One region of the Paenibacillus sp. FSL E2-0201 genome, then DNA from elsewhere that is predicted to be linked to it. Evidence: riboswitches for the same ligand, from Rfam matches in the RefSeq annotation. Region 1 holds a riboswitch; the other holds the start of a gene.
The links. A riboswitch is a leader RNA that binds a small molecule or an ion and turns the genes downstream of it on or off. The one in region 1 is predicted to bind glycine.
Positions count from the first base shown of each region.

Region 2: it holds a riboswitch for glycine, as region 1 does, so the genes downstream of both, gcvT (glycine cleavage system aminomethyltransferase GcvT) here and NSU15_RS30240 (amino acid permease) in region 1, are expected to answer to the same signal.

Region 1 is NZ_CP150154.1:6,714,812-6,722,520, reverse strand. Features, by position in the region: gene NSU15_RS30260 (U32 family peptidase) at 1-1,165, shown strand, start outside; gene NSU15_RS30255 (pyridoxamine 5'-phosphate oxidase family protein) at 1,737-2,207, opposite strand; partial or broken gene NSU15_RS30250 (alpha/beta hydrolase) at 2,411-3,209, opposite strand; gene adhP (alcohol dehydrogenase AdhP) at 3,206-4,222, opposite strand; glycine riboswitch at 4,420-4,500, shown strand; gene NSU15_RS30240 (amino acid permease) at 4,633-5,985, shown strand; gene NSU15_RS30235 (DHA2 family efflux MFS transporter permease subunit) at 6,123-7,586, opposite strand.
Region 2 is NZ_CP150154.1:6,232,263-6,239,971, forward strand. Features, by position in the region: gene NSU15_RS28185 (flagellar motor protein) at 38-820, shown strand; gene NSU15_RS28190 (flagellar motor protein MotB) at 817-1,656, shown strand; gene gcvH (glycine cleavage system protein GcvH) at 2,124-2,516, opposite strand; glycine riboswitch at 2,794-2,891, shown strand; gene gcvT (glycine cleavage system aminomethyltransferase GcvT) at 3,078-4,190, shown strand; gene gcvPA (aminomethyl-transferring glycine dehydrogenase subunit GcvPA) at 4,298-5,650, shown strand; gene gcvPB (aminomethyl-transferring glycine dehydrogenase subunit GcvPB) at 5,647-7,107, shown strand; gene NSU15_RS28215 (efflux RND transporter permease subunit) at 7,443-7,709, opposite strand, start outside.

The sequences.
Region 1 (7,709 bases):
CTATATCAAAATCAAAGAAAAGGTGTCTAAGGGAGATTTAGTATATAAAACGAAGGATTATTTCTATAGCAAAGAATTAGAATCATCACTGGAAAAAGAATTTAAGCGGTTTAACCTCGATATTAGAGTATATGCATGTCCAGATTCAAAGCTTTTCATAGATGCGGAGGGCTTAGGCTTTAATTATTCATATGAAAGCGAGGAAATACTAGGCGAAGCCATTAATAATCCAACAACAAAAGACCAGGTAATAAAGCAATTTTCAAGATTAAATGATACTATATTCGAACTTAATCATGTGGATTTTGAGGAATGCAATGCATTTATACCAGCTAAACTGTTAAATGCAGCAAGAAGAGATATTGTACTGGGCTTATATGACTTAAAGCTTAACAGCCAAAAGAAAAGAACCAAGGCTTTGAAAGCAAAAGAAAAAATAAGCTTTGCCTCTGAAAAACCATACCTTACGGCCTCTGTAACGACTAGGGAGCAGTACGATGCTTGCGTGAGCTGTGGAATTAAGGAAATCTATTTTAAAAACGTTGTTAGAAGAAATCAGAATGATTATAAGGAAAAAGAAGGGCAGCTGCTGATCGGAGGATATGGTGGAATTTATCACTACAGAGAAACTAATCCGTTTGTTACGGACTATTCTCTAAATGTTGTTAATGCTACTAGTTGCTATGAATTATATAAATTAGGTGCAAAACGAGTCACTTTATCTTATGAATTGAATAAGAGCCAAATTGAAGATTTAATGAATGCCTATTATGAAGAAAATGACGGCTATCCTGCACTGGAAATGATTGTATATGGTAAGGTTCCTTTGATGTTTACAAAATATTGTCCGATGAAAAAAATGAATCAATGCAGAATTTGCAAAACGAAGAGCTATGAGTTAAAAGATGAGCACGGAACGTTCCCTATAATTTCCCATAATGATTGTACAACGACTCTCCTTAATGGGAAGACGCTTAATCTTTTAGATGAGCTACAAAACATCAAAGGAATCGAGGCGCTCAGATTAAACTTCACAGTTGAATCAAAAGAGCAGGTTATGAAAGTCATTAATATGGCGTCAGGTAAATTAAATGGCTCAATGAATAATGCAATCTTTAATCAGGAAACAGAAACAAGAGGACATTTTAATAAAGAGATTTTGTAGGTAGTCAAAGGGATGGTTCTGGCGATATCATGGCGGGAGCGAATCCAACAGCGTCAGCGGTCAGATTATGTTGTACATAAATGCCGGGACGGCAGACTCTGCGATTGGGTATTCCACGTATAAAGTTTTGCATGTTGGTTAATCGTGGAAATTATTTTTGTATTGCTGTCCAGTATATCACTGTCTTCCTTGCTAATCGTTCAGCTTAACATAAAAGAATAAGAAAGAGCCGCCCAGTACTGGGCGGCTCTAAAACTTGCCGCTTCAACCATCGCAGTGGAACGTGTCAGAAGTAAGGAAAAGTCTTTTTGAGAGACCGACCCTTTTCAGCAGAAATCCCTCTATCGTTGAATCTACATTGGTTTCTACATTGGTTAGTTGTAGAAATCTTAGGATCGAAGTAGACGATAGACTAGGTCCAAAATATCGAACTTCCAAGTTAAGAAGCTTAGGTACATTATCGATAGATCATTTCTAAATCTCCATTCTCCAGTACAAGTCTTTCAAAACTTCATTCGCCCTTCTCATAACTCTTTTTATATCCTCAAAATATTGAAACCACATAGACCACTTAACTTGCCGTCTTATTGACAAAATCAATCTCATTTCTGATCCCTTTATGGGCGTCATTCCACAGGCCCTTTGTCAGGCGAATGCGCAGCAGGCATGTGTTAGGGTCTTCGTCGTTATTGGCTTCGTTATACCAATCGGCGAATATTGTGCGCAGCTTTGTCATCATCTCAGCGTTTTTCTCGTCACATACCCAGCCCAGGTTTTCACCGATACCATCGGCCGTAAAGTTTTCGACGATGATACAAACGGCGACTTCGGGGTTTTGGGCGATCTGCTGCATCTTGCCTGAGGTTGCGTAGGTGACGGTGTAGAACGCGCCGTCCTCATAATAGGCGTCCACAATGCGGGCGGCGGGACGGCTTTTGCCATCGGTCCCTGGTTCCAGCGCAATAGTGGACAGAGAGATCAGGCCATCCTTGTTACCCACTTGTTCTTCCAGGAGCTTCATGGCTTCGTCGTACTTGCTCATTATATTACCTCCTAAAGTATCATAAGGTATACAATGTTAAGCTTATCATTGTCAAATCTTAGTGCATGTGAGGAATAATACGATAAATATTAAATCGTTATCATAATCCTCTGTTCGACTTAGGTATGGTTTAACTGAAAAGAGCAAGAAATAAAAAAACACTAAGAATCAACTTAGTGTTTTTCGTTATACAAAGGAAAGCCTCAATTGTCCTCAAGGATCCAGTTGCTTAGCTCATTGTCAAAGGTTCGAGGTTCTTCAAACATCGGGTTGTGACCACTATGCTCAAAGATCACTTTTTTGACGTGCTTATAGGTTTCATTAACAGAATTCCAAAGTGAAACAGGCGCTACCAAATAATCATACCTGCCTAAACCGATAAATACTGGTTTGTTGAAGTTAGCGAGTGATTGTATAAGATTCAATTCTCCGAATGCTTCTCCCCACAGATAATCGATAATTGGCATATTCGTATATACATCTTCCCACATGTAAGCTGCGTCAAATGTATAGTCATAAAAGCTTTGGGCTCCCATCCGAATACACATGTGAGCGAATCGCCGTTCAGGATCTTTCTGAATGTCACTTTCTAACAAAGAAATATCCTTCTCGAACTGTCTTTTTCTCTCCGGACTTGCTGTCTCATTAAAAAATGCAAAACTATGATGCTGTCTTTCCTCGCTATTTGTAGGTGCTGAATTCAATAAGGCAACTTTTTGGACATGGTAAGGATATTTTTTAGCATATTCCAAAGCCATGAAAGCATGTCCTGAATGCCCTAATAAGATGAAATTTGTTAAGTTAAGATCTTGCCTTGCCGTCTCTATATCACCTAGTACTTTCTCCAATCTATAATCTTCCGGTTGTAGAGTTCGGGGCGGCTTCACAAATCCTAAATGTATCATATAAATCTTCTGAGAATAGTTGAGGATAATAAACACTGCTGCCTATCACCAAAATAGGTTTCCCAGTTCCTTTTACACAATAATTCATATTGATCATTTCGTCATATCAAGGACGATTCGACCATTGATTTTGCCTTCTAACATCAGATCGTAGATCTCATTAATATCTTCTAATTTACGTGTCTCAATAATGGTTTTGATTTTTCCTTCTGCAGCGAATTGCAATGTTTCTTGCAAATCTTTGCGAGTGCCGACAATCGAACCGACTACCTTTGTACCGTTTAATACCGTATCAAAGATCGGAACATCCATGGATTCAGGGGGCAGCCCAACCATGACGCAGGTACCGCCGCGACGAATGGCCCGGTAGGCTTGGTCGAATGCTTTTTTTGCAACCGCCGTACAAACGACACCATGCACTCCGCCGATTTCTTTTTGAATCCAGACTGCCGCATCTTCTTTTAATGCGTTTACGGTTTTGTCTGCGCCAAGCTGTTTGGCAAGCTCCATCTTTTCATCTGAAGTGTCGATGGCCACTACATTCATTCCCATTACTTTTGCATATTGTACACCTAGATGACCCAATCCTCCGACGCCGAAAATGGCTACCCATTCACCTGGCTTTACACCTGATACTTTCAAAGCTTTATAGGTCGTAACGCCAGCGCAAAATAAAGGTGCCGCTTCGATGAAACTTAGATTATCAGGAACCTTCACTACATAATCGGCAGCTGCTACACAATATTCTGCATATCCGCCATTTACGGAATATCCGGAATTTTGCTGATCCAGACAAAGGGTCTCTCTTCCTGTGAGACAATATTCGCAATGACCGCAAGCAGAATACAGCCACGGAATTCCTACTCGGTCCCCTACCTTTAAGTGTGTAACTCCTTCACCTATTTCTTCAATAATCCCAACGCCTTCATGTCCGGGAATAAGAGGGAGTTTCGGTTTGACAGGCCAATCGCCATGAGCAGCATGCAAATCAGTATGACACACTCCGCACGCCTGAATGTGGACAAGAATTTCTTTGTGTCCGGGTTTTGGTTTAGGTACGTCTTGTAGTTCTAACTTTTCTTTAAATTGTTTTACTACAGCGGCTTTCATTAGCATACTCCTTTAGCTTTTTGTTTTTCAAAAAGTAGTATGTTCATGAGGCTTACTTTAAATTCTTGAGACTTTTATCACAGATTAACACTCACATCAGAAGTAATATGTTAGAATATCAGAACAGCTTTACTGCGTTACCGCTTTATCAACTTCATAATTCACGAGCTATGATGGCTAAGGATTACACTTTAGCTGGAGCAGCTTCTGGAGAGACTGCGGAATTTCCGCGGCGCCGAAGGGTTCACAATCTCAGGCAAAAGGACAGAAGAGTACGAATATATATTTGTCATGCTGATCGACATCAGTAGGCAAATATTATTTGATATTCTTACGATCTGGGAGATTGGATGACATCCAATCTCTCTTTTTTTATTCCAATTTATTGTACTCACAAGGGGGAACTAGGTATGGCACAACCAGAATTAAAGAGAGAGCTGGCTAATCGGCATGTTCAACTTATTGCTATTGGCGGCACCATCGGTACAGGATTATTCTTGGGATCAGGCAAGGCGATAGAGAAGGCAGGCCCATCCATTATGGTCACGTATTTAATCGTGGGTATTGCTGTGTTTTTTGTGATGAGAGCACTGGGAGAGCTCCTATTATCTAAAGCGGGCTATCAATCGTTTACGGATATTGCTGAAGACTACCTTGGATCACGGGTCGCATTCATTACCGGTTGGACCTATTGGTTTTGCTGGATCATGACGGCTATGGCTGATGTCATCGCTGTTGGCGTATATGTACAATATTGGTTTGATATCCCGCAATGGGTTCCTGCCATAGCCTGTCTAGTCGTGTTATTAGGACTTAATCTATTAACTGTAAAAAGTTTTGGGGAACTGGAATTTTGGTTTGCTTTAATTAAGGTAATTACGATTCTCGCCTTGATTGGTCTTGGGGTCATTTTACTGATCATAGGGTTTAAGACGGATGCAGGATCGGTGACGATACGGAATCTATGGGAGCATGGGGGCTTTTTTCCGAACGGCATATCAGGCTTCTTATTCTCTTTTCAAATGGTTGTATTTGCTTATGTCGGTGTGGAGTTGGTGGGTGTGTCAGCAGCGGAAACAGCGGATCCGGAGAAAAATATCCCGTCTGCAATTAATAAAATTCCTTTACGGATTCTATTTTTCTATGTCGGCGCGCTTTTCGTCCTGCTATGCATTAACCCTTGGACGGAGCTTAGTCCGGCAGAGAGTCCTTTTGTAAAAACCTTTACTTTAGTAGGGATTCCAATTGCCGCAGGGATTATTAATTTTGTTGTACTAACCTCAGCGGCTTCCGCTTGTAATAGTGGGATGTTCTCAACAAGCCGAATTCTCTATAATTTGAGTAGAAATAACCAGGCGTCATCTCATTTGGGCAAACTGAATAAAAACCATGTACCAGGTAACTCGTTATTCATTTCTACAATTGTCATATCTGTAGGAGCTCTTTTAAGTAAACTTATTCCGGAGCAGGCTTTTGGAATCGTGACAACGATTAGCGCCATTTGTTTTATATGGGTGTGGGGAATTGTGCTCATCTGCCATATTAAGTACAAAAAAAACCGGCCAGATTTACAGGCGAAATCCAAATTCAAAGCACCGTTCACACCGGCTATTAATTATATTGTCTTAACCTTGTTCGCTGGAATACTGATCATTATGCTGTTCGCTGGAGAGACACGCCCGGCTTTATTGTGTACTCCGATCTGGTTTATTTTATTATTCATCCTGTATTCGATTAGAGGTAAGAAGGGGAAAAGTAATTAAGCTAGTGTGAGGCAGACATTAAGTAGCGGCTACTAGGGATGCGGGGCTGAAACCAAAGCTAGTGAGCTGAAAATAGCTATGAGGATAATTCAAAAGGACAACGGGCAGCTGTCCTTTTGACGTTCCACTTTATGAGTCTATTCTTCGCTAGCTAGGTTTGCTTTCTTTTCAATCGTGATCTTGCTCTTCATAGGCATAAATAATGTTATAACAAATGCGGCAATGGATAATATCATCATGAAGTAATAGGCGTCACTCGCCCCTAGAATGGATGCTAGGGATTTAAGGATTTCAGGAGTAGTAGAGGGATTGCTCTGCATCACTGTGGCCGCATGACTTGTTGCCTGCACGGTATAAATTGTAATTACGACAGCAGTACCAATGGCGCCAGCAATTTGACGAACGGTATTGTTCACTGCTGTACCATGCGTACCTAGTTGTTTGGGCAACGCATTTAGTCCGGCTGTATTGAGTGGCATAGTGATGAAGCTTAATCCAATTCGAAGACCAATGGTACGAATCATTAGATACATATAGGTTGTCGATTGAGACAAATCGGTTACCGCCCACATAGATGGAATAATAAAGAGTAAACCAATAATGAATAGCGGCTTGGCACCAAAACGGTCGTATAATTTTCCGGTGACGGGCGACATGAACGCATTTACAAGTGCCCCCGGCAACAAGAGCAATCCTGCATCAAATGCTGTGAAACCACGGCCATTCTGCAGATAAATAGGCAATAAAATCATATCTGCGTACATCATCATCGTGATCAATACGTTAATAAGAGACGTCATCGTAAAAACTTTATTTTTGAAGACAGACAGGTTTAGCAGTGGATCATCAGACTTGATTTGTCTTATACAGAATACAGCCGTTACAGCGATCCCAATCCCTAAGGTCAGAATCACTATTGCATCGTCCCAGCCTTTACTGCCTGCACTACTGAAGCCGTATAAGATCAGGCCGAATCCGACGGTTGATAAAAGAACACTTACCACATCAAGCTTCGACTTAGAGGTCTCAGATACATTCACTAAATACTTGAATGCCAACGCTATAACAAGGATAACAAGTGGGATGAGGCCGATAAATAACCAGCGCCAAGAATGGTATTCGACAACAAATCCCGCAAGAGTCGGCCCTATAGCAGGAGCAAATATCATTGCCAGTCCGAGCAGTCCCATAGCACTGCCACGTTTCTCAACGGGGAAGATGGCGAGCACAACACTCATCATGAGCGGCATTATTATGCCAGCACCCGCAGCTTGGATCATTCGTCCGATTAAGAGTAGACTAAAGCTCGGCGCCGCTGCACAAATAATCGAACCGATTAATAAAAATGACATGGCACTTATAAATAATTGACGTGTTGTAAAACGTTTCATTAAATAGGCTGTAATCGGAATCAATATCCCGTTGATTAGCATAAAGCCCGTGGAAATCCATTGTACGGTTGTTGCCGTAACATCAAAGACTTCCATCAGACTACTTAAGGCGACATTTAAAAGTGTCTGATTGAGTGTGGATAAGAAACAACCAAAAATTAAAATGGTTAGTAAGATCCCTTTATTAATTTTCTTAATGTCTTCTTGCATGGTGCAGGCCTCTCTTCATTGCTTTTTCGACATAGTGTCGATAAAATAAATCATATCAGCATTTAAACGGTATTCCTATTTGCAATTTTATTGAAAATGTCGACTAATCGACAGAATGGGTAA
Region 2 (7,709 bases), 480 kb from region 1:
CAAACCATAATACATAGAAATGTTAGGAGCTTAAAGCATGGATATCACCTCAATAATCGGCCTATTGGCTGGACTGGCTGCGTTAATCGGCGGCTATCTCTGGGAAGGCGGAAGCCTCTCAGGTCTGCTGCAGCTTAATGCAGCTTTGATTGTCTTCGGAGGTACAATTGCCGCCGTTATGATCAGTTTCCCGGCATCTAAGCTACGCTCCATCCCAACAGCACTGCGCATGGCCTTCGGCAGCAACCCTGATCGTGATGTAGAAAAAGCAGAAGAACTCATTTCAATGGCAACCGTGGCGCGTCGCGGCGGTGTGTTAATGTTAGAAAAACAAGCAGAAATACATCCAGATCCTTTTACACGCGAAGGTCTACTTCTGATTGTCGACGGCACTGACCCAGAACAGGTTAGGCAAATTCTTGAACTGGAAATGGACGCTAAGGAACTGAAGCATGAGAGCTACGCCAAAATTTTTGAAGCCGCTGGTGGGTATGCTCCTACAATGGGAATTATCGGGACGGTGATGGGTCTCATTCGTGTGCTAGGCAACCTTACAGACCCTTCAAATCTGGGCACTTCTATCGCAGTTGCATTTACCGCAACACTGTACGGTGTCGCTATCGCTAATTTAATATTTTTACCCATCGCTTCCAAAATTAAATCCCGCAGTCAAAGTGAGTTACATAGTATGGAAATGCTGCTTGTCGGCATTCTTTCTTTGCAGAACGGAGATCACCCCTTGCTCGTTCGTAAAAAATTAAACTCATTCATCTCAGACACGGACACGAATGACCGCGCAGAAACTAGAGGTCTTCTATGAGACAAAGAGACCGGCGAAAGCGGCGTGTAGAGACTCGGGAAAGCCGCGACCGCTGGATGATTACTTATGCTGATCTAATTACACTTTTGCTTATATTTTTCGTTATATTGTATGCGATGAGCAGCCTGGACACGGACAAATATAATATTGTGACGGGCTCGTTATCCGAGACCTTCAAGTCTGGAAGCACTGTTCTTGACGGTGGGAATGGCATTTTAGATGCTGGGAAGACAACTGAGAGCAGACAGAACAGTGTGGACGGGAATGGTGGGAACGCAGCTGCAACTGCGAGACCGAATGATGGATCTGCTGAACAAACGGAGAACGAAGCACCTTCGGCACGTGAGCTGGCATTTCGAGAACAAGAGGCAAAGCTTGCTGAATTAATGGGTGTGATCACCCAATATGTCGAGGCAAATAATCTCGGAGAACAAATATTTGTTGCTGACAAACCACAAGGGATAGAAATCACCCTCAGTGACCGTTTTCTCTTTGATGCGGGTAAAGCTAATTTGAAATCTCCAGCCTTTCCTGCCCTTCAGCAGTTGTCTGGTTTATTCAAAGACATCGGCGCAAAGATTAGCATTGAGGGACATACCGATAATACGCCAGTATCTTCGGCTTCGCACTATAACGACAACTGGGAGCTATCAGGTGCTCGTGCGCTGTCAGTGCTGCGCTTTTTCTTAGATCATGAAGGGTTGAATCCCGACAATTTTCAATACGCGGGTTATGCTGATACCCAGCCCACAGCGGAAAACATATCAGCAGCAGGTAAGCAAAAGAACCGCCGTGTAGAGATCATTGTGCTGCGGCAGCTTCAAGAAGGTGAGTAAGTTTAGAACTAATCAATTATTGATAATTAAGCGTTAAAAATTGCAGCATAATAACAATTCAGAAACTGCTTAAAAATACTACCATAATAGAACCGCCACACTAATTACGGAAAACCTCCCTAATTATTTACTTATTATCTTATTCAGGCGCGTAATTAGGGAATTCCTCCCCGATTATTACTCTTTTTCGTCGGAAATAGTGGTTTTACCGAGATTTTTAAGGAGGAATTCCCTAAAAATCATATTTTCGCGCTAAAAACGTCTAAAATCAGGGAGGTTTTCCCTCATTTCATATCAGTAAATTTGATTCCAAGAAAATTTCCACAATTCCCAACAGAATCGAAGATCTAACGCAAAGTTATCCGAAGTTCCCATAAGAAACACCAAACAGCAAGTCCCCAAATCACAGAAACTTGCTGCTACAAAAATCACACGCGATTAAATTAATATACAGTAAAAAACCTTAATTACTCTCCTACTAATGCTCGGTATCCGGCTGCATCAAGCAAACCTTTTACAGCATCAGCATACTCTCCGTCTACTTCAATTTCAAAGATCCAACCTTCGCCATACGGCTTATCATTGATCAGCTCTGGACTTGCTTCTAATCCGTCATTAATCTTGGTAACCGTCCCAGAGACGGGTGAATACAATTCCGATACAGTCTTAACGGATTCGATACTACCTACGCTGTCACCGGCTGAAATGGCCGAGCCCACTTCTGGAAATTCCACAAATACGATATCGCCTAACAAATGCTGAGCATGATCCGTAATCCCAACACGTACTACGCGTCCTTCCACTTGCTGTGCCCACTCATGCTCTTCGCTGTAAAGAAGGTTATCTAAAACTTCACTCATTTCAAGCCGCCTCATTTCCAAATTGGAATTCTAAATTTAGTTATAGCCTAAGTGATCCCAGAGCATAATGTCAATATTACTAACAGTAAAATAAATTTGTCGTTTTTTTGACTTTTTCTTGTTGACAGCGCCCTCCTATACCCGTTTAATGGAGACATACAAGAAGAAACGACGTTGTCGTCTTTTTATAGACGATAACCGTTTCTCGAAGAAATATAAGGATAATGTATAATGTGAAACATATACTTTCTTATATTTGAAACAAATACAGTTGCGGATGATGGCATAGGGAGAGACTGTCTCACTTGAAGACGGCGCCGAAGGAGTAAACCCTAACAGGGTGAATCTCTCAGGCAAAAGGACCTTTGTCGGACGTATCTCTGGAGAGCATCAGACGCAGGGCGAAGGTGCGTCAGGTCACCAACGGGGAAACTTGCAGGTTAGTTACGCAGGGTAACTCTCAGGTACAAAGGACAGAGCAGAAAGCGATTAGTGCATTTATGCATGATTGCTTCTGCCTGTCCTTTTTTCGTATGTAATCAGATCAAGGGGAGTGACGACATGGATGCTTTGAAAAGAACGCCTTTTTATGATCTCTATTCCGCTTATGCGGAGTCCAGATGCATTGATTTTGGCGGCTGGGAGCTGCCAGTACAATTTACAGGTATCGTGAAGGAGCATGAAGCCGTTCGCCAGCAGGCTGGACTGTTCGATGTATCGCATATGGGTGAATTCATGGTGATCGGGAGCGGTGCAGAAGCCTTTTTGCAAAAGATGACGACTAACGATGTCAGCCGCCTAACCGATGGTGCGGCACAATATACGCTGCTCTGTTATCCAAACGGCGGAGTTGTAGACGATTTACTCGTGTATCGACTAAGTGAGGGTCGTTATATGCTCGTCGTTAATGCCTCCAACATCGATAAGGACTTTCAGTGGCTGCAGGAGCATCTGACCTCTGAATTCGGTGAAGTCACACTCACTAATGTCTCCGACGAGACGCTTTTACTTGCCTTGCAAGGTCCGCTGGCAGAGACTATACTCGCGGAAGTTACTGATGCTCCTATCTCAGCCCTCAAGCCTTTCCACTTCATCGAACGCGCTACCGTCTGCGGTGTAGAAGTATTGATCTCCCGTACAGGTTATACCGGTGAAGATGGCTTCGAAATCTACGCTTCGCTGGATGGTGCAGGAGCGTTATGGAACGGGCTTCTTGCTGCGGGTGCTCCTCATGGATTAACACCTGCTGGCCTGGGCGCACGGGATACCCTGCGTTTTGAAGCGAAATTGCCGCTGTACGGTCAGGAACTGTCAGCTGATATCACGCCGCTTGAAGCAGGATTGCAGTTCTTCGTGAAACTAGACAAAGCAGACTTCATCGGTCGTGATGCGTTAGTGCAGCAAAAAGAAGCCGGTCTTCCCCGCCGCCTTGTCGGTCTGGAAATGATTGATCGAGGTATTCCGCGCTCCCATTACCCCGTCTATGCAGACGGCGTTAAAATCGGAGAGGTCACAACCGGAACACAATCGCCAACGTTGAAGCGTAACTTGGGATTGGCTCTGCTTGATACAGCTTATAGTGAAATAGGCACAGAGGTTTACGTAGAGATCCGCGGCAAACAGCTTAAGGCTGTCGTGATTAAGGCCCCTTTTTACAAGTATAAACGCCTTTAGCGTCCATATAAGGACGGTGAGCTTTTAAGCGAGAAATAGAAGGATAAAGTATAGCCTGAAAATTGTACTTTCTTATATTTTAAAAAAAGCCAAGGAGTGAAACCTTAATGAAGCACCGTTATCTGCCCATGACTGCACAGGACCGCGAAGAGATGATGGAAGCCGTCGGGATTCAGTCCATAGATGAGCTGTTCTCCGATATTCCTGAAGCCGTCCGTTATCAAGGCACTATGCCGATGTCTGAACCACTCGATGAATACGCCCTGCTTCGTCACATGAAAGGTCTGGCTGACCGAAATGCCGACTTTGATTCTCACGCCAGCTTCCTCGGCGCCGGATTATATGACCATCACATCCCTGTGGTGATCAACCATGTCATTTCCCGTTCAGAATTCTACACTGCTTACACCCCTTATCAACCGGAGATCAGCCAAGGCGAACTGCAAGCGATCTTCGAATTCCAATCCTACATTTGCGAACTAACCGGTATGAAAGTAGCCAATGCCAGCATGTATGATGGCGCAACCGCATTATCCGAAGCAGCCGTCCTCGCAGCTGGTGCTACCAAACGCAAAAAATTAATTGTCTCCCGCACCGTTCATCCTGAAGCGCGCCAAGTGTTACGCACATCGGCTAATGCTTGGGGTCTTGAGGTAGTGGAGATTGACTATAGAGACGGTGTTACCGATCAGGCTAAGCTTGCTGAGGCCATTGATGGTGATACGGCTGCAGTACTGATGCAATCGCCTAACTTCTTTGGCAGCATCGAAGATCTTAGCTCCGTTGAGCCGCTGATCCATGCTGTTAAAGGGTTGTTCGTCGTCAGTGCAAATCCGATTGCTCTTGGCGTACTTGAAACACCGGGTAAGCTTGGAGCCGACATCGTAGTCGGTGATGCTCAGCCACTCGGTATTCCAGCCTCCCTCGGTGGTCCAACTTGTGGATTCTTCGCCGTAGCGGAACATTTGATGCGCCGTATGCCGGGCCGTATCGTCGGTCAAACCGTTGACCGTAACGGTAAACGCGGCTTCGTTCTGACACTTCAAGCTCGCGAACAGCATATTCGCCGTGAAAAAGCGACATCGAACATTTGCTCCAATCAGGCGCTGCTAGCTCTTTGCGCGTCCGTCTATTTGTCCGTTATGGGCAAAGAAGGTATGCGTGAAGTTGGCGAGTTGAACATTCGCAAAAGCCATTACGCCGCTAATAAACTTAGCGGACTAACAGGTACTGAGCTTACCTTCTCCTCCCCATTCTTTAACGAGTTTGTCGTGAAGCTTCCGGAAGGAAGCAGCGTGAGCGCAATTAATTCCAAGCTGCTGAAGGAAGGTTATCTCGGCGGTTATGATCTGGGCCGTGATTATCCTGAACTTTCTGGACAAATGCTGATAGCCGTTACGGAAAAAAGAAGCAAAAACGAAATCGATCAATTCGCTAGCGCACTGGAGGGCTGTTTATGAAACCGGAGCAAAGTCTAATTTTTGAATTAAGTCGTCCCGGCCGTTCGGCCTATTCCTTGCCACTTTGCGATGTGCCGCAGGAAGAGAGCATTGAAACGCTCATTCCGCAAAACCTGCTACGTAGTGAACCCGTCGTACTCCCAGAAGTATCGGAAGTGGATGTCATTCGCCACTACACTTCGCTTTCACGCCGTAACTTCGGTGTAGACAATGGCTTCTATCCGCTAGGTTCGTGTACGATGAAATACAACCCGAAGATTAACGAAGATGTTGCACGCATCGTAGGCCTAGCTAAAATCCACCCGTATCAACCGGAAGAAAGTATTCAGGGCGCACTGGAATTAATGTATACCCTGCAAAATGACTTGTCCGCATTAACCGGCATGGATGCTGTATCTTTACAGCCAGCCGCAGGTGCGCATGGTGAATGGACCGGTCTCATGATGATCCGCGCCTACCATGAAAGCCGCGGCGAGACCCGCACGAAGGTTATTGTGCCAGATTCCTCGCATGGCACCAACCCTGCAAGTGCTTCAGCAGCAGGACTTGAAACGATTACGATCCCTTCCACGGATAAAGGGATGGTTGATCTTGAAGCACTGAAAGCAGCGGTCGGCAGCGACACAGCCGCCCTGATGCTGACTAACCCAAGCACACTCGGCTTGTTCGAGACCCAAATCGTCGAGATTGCTGAGATCGTGCATGAAGCAGGCGGCTTACTCTATTACGATGGAGCCAACTCCAATGCTATTATGGGCATCACCCGTCCAGGTGACATGGGCTTTGACGTTGTGCATTTGAACTTGCATAAGACAATGAGTACCCCGCATGGCGGCGGTGGCCCTGGAGCCGGACCTGTAGGTGTAAAATCCATTCTGATTCCGTTCCTACCACAACCAACTGTGGTGAAAAACGAAGATAGCAGCTTCTCACTCGACTTCGGCGGACCTGAATCCATTGGACGCGTGAAAGCTTTTTACGGAAACTTTGGTATTCTCGTTCGTGCCTACGCCTATATCCGTACCTATGGTCCAGACGGACTGCGTGAGGTATCGGAAAATGCTGTGCTGAATGCGAACTATATGATGCATCGCCTTGCGCCATATTTTGAAATCCCATATCCGGGTGTATGTAAGCATGAATTCGTAATGTCCGGCAAAAATCTCAAGCAATATGGCGTTCGCACCTTGGATGTTGCCAAACGATTACTCGACTTCGGCTACCACCCGCCAACCGTGTACTTCCCATTGACGGTAGAGGAATGCATGATGATCGAACCGACGGAAACCGAAAGCAAAGAAACGCTCGATGGCTTCATCGATACGATGATCCAGATCGTGAAAGAAGCGCAGGAGACACCGGAAATCGTAATCAACGCACCGCATACCACAGAGATCAGCCGATTGGATGAGACACAGGCAGCTCGTAAACCGGTATTAAATTGTTCTTGCGGTTAAGTTCTCTATATTAACAAGTAACAATAAACAAGGCTGAAGCCAGGTGTTTAACACCTGGCTTCAGCCTTGTTTATCTTTTATCAGATAGCATTCTTGTCCTAATAGTAAGGAACAACGGCGTGGATCAGATTTACCTGAAGTGCCTTTAGGACCCAGCAGATGCTATTCGTCCATTTACTGGCTTATTGAGTTACTATCGGACTCCTGAGTCCGATGCATCATTGGAGCAACAAAAAGAGCCATGATTCACACTTCGTTCCGAGAAGAGTTCATAAACAGGAACATCCCAACAGCATTATCATAGCCGTTGGGACACCCTATTCCTCTAATCGATATTACGCACCATGCGTCGGAGTTTCAGCTTTCACCACGCCTTTGCGCTCCTTAGCAGATTTACGGAAGTAGAACAGTTCGTAAATCGCTGGAACTACAACCAGCGTAAGCAGTGTTGCCGCAGTTAAACCGCCGATGACTACAATCGCCAAGCTTTGTGAGACGATGCTGCCCATCTCGGCATGGCCGAACAGCAGCGGAGTCATGGCGCAAATGGTGGCGATAGCTGTCATCAGAATCGGACGCATCCGTGTTCCGGCCGCTTCCAA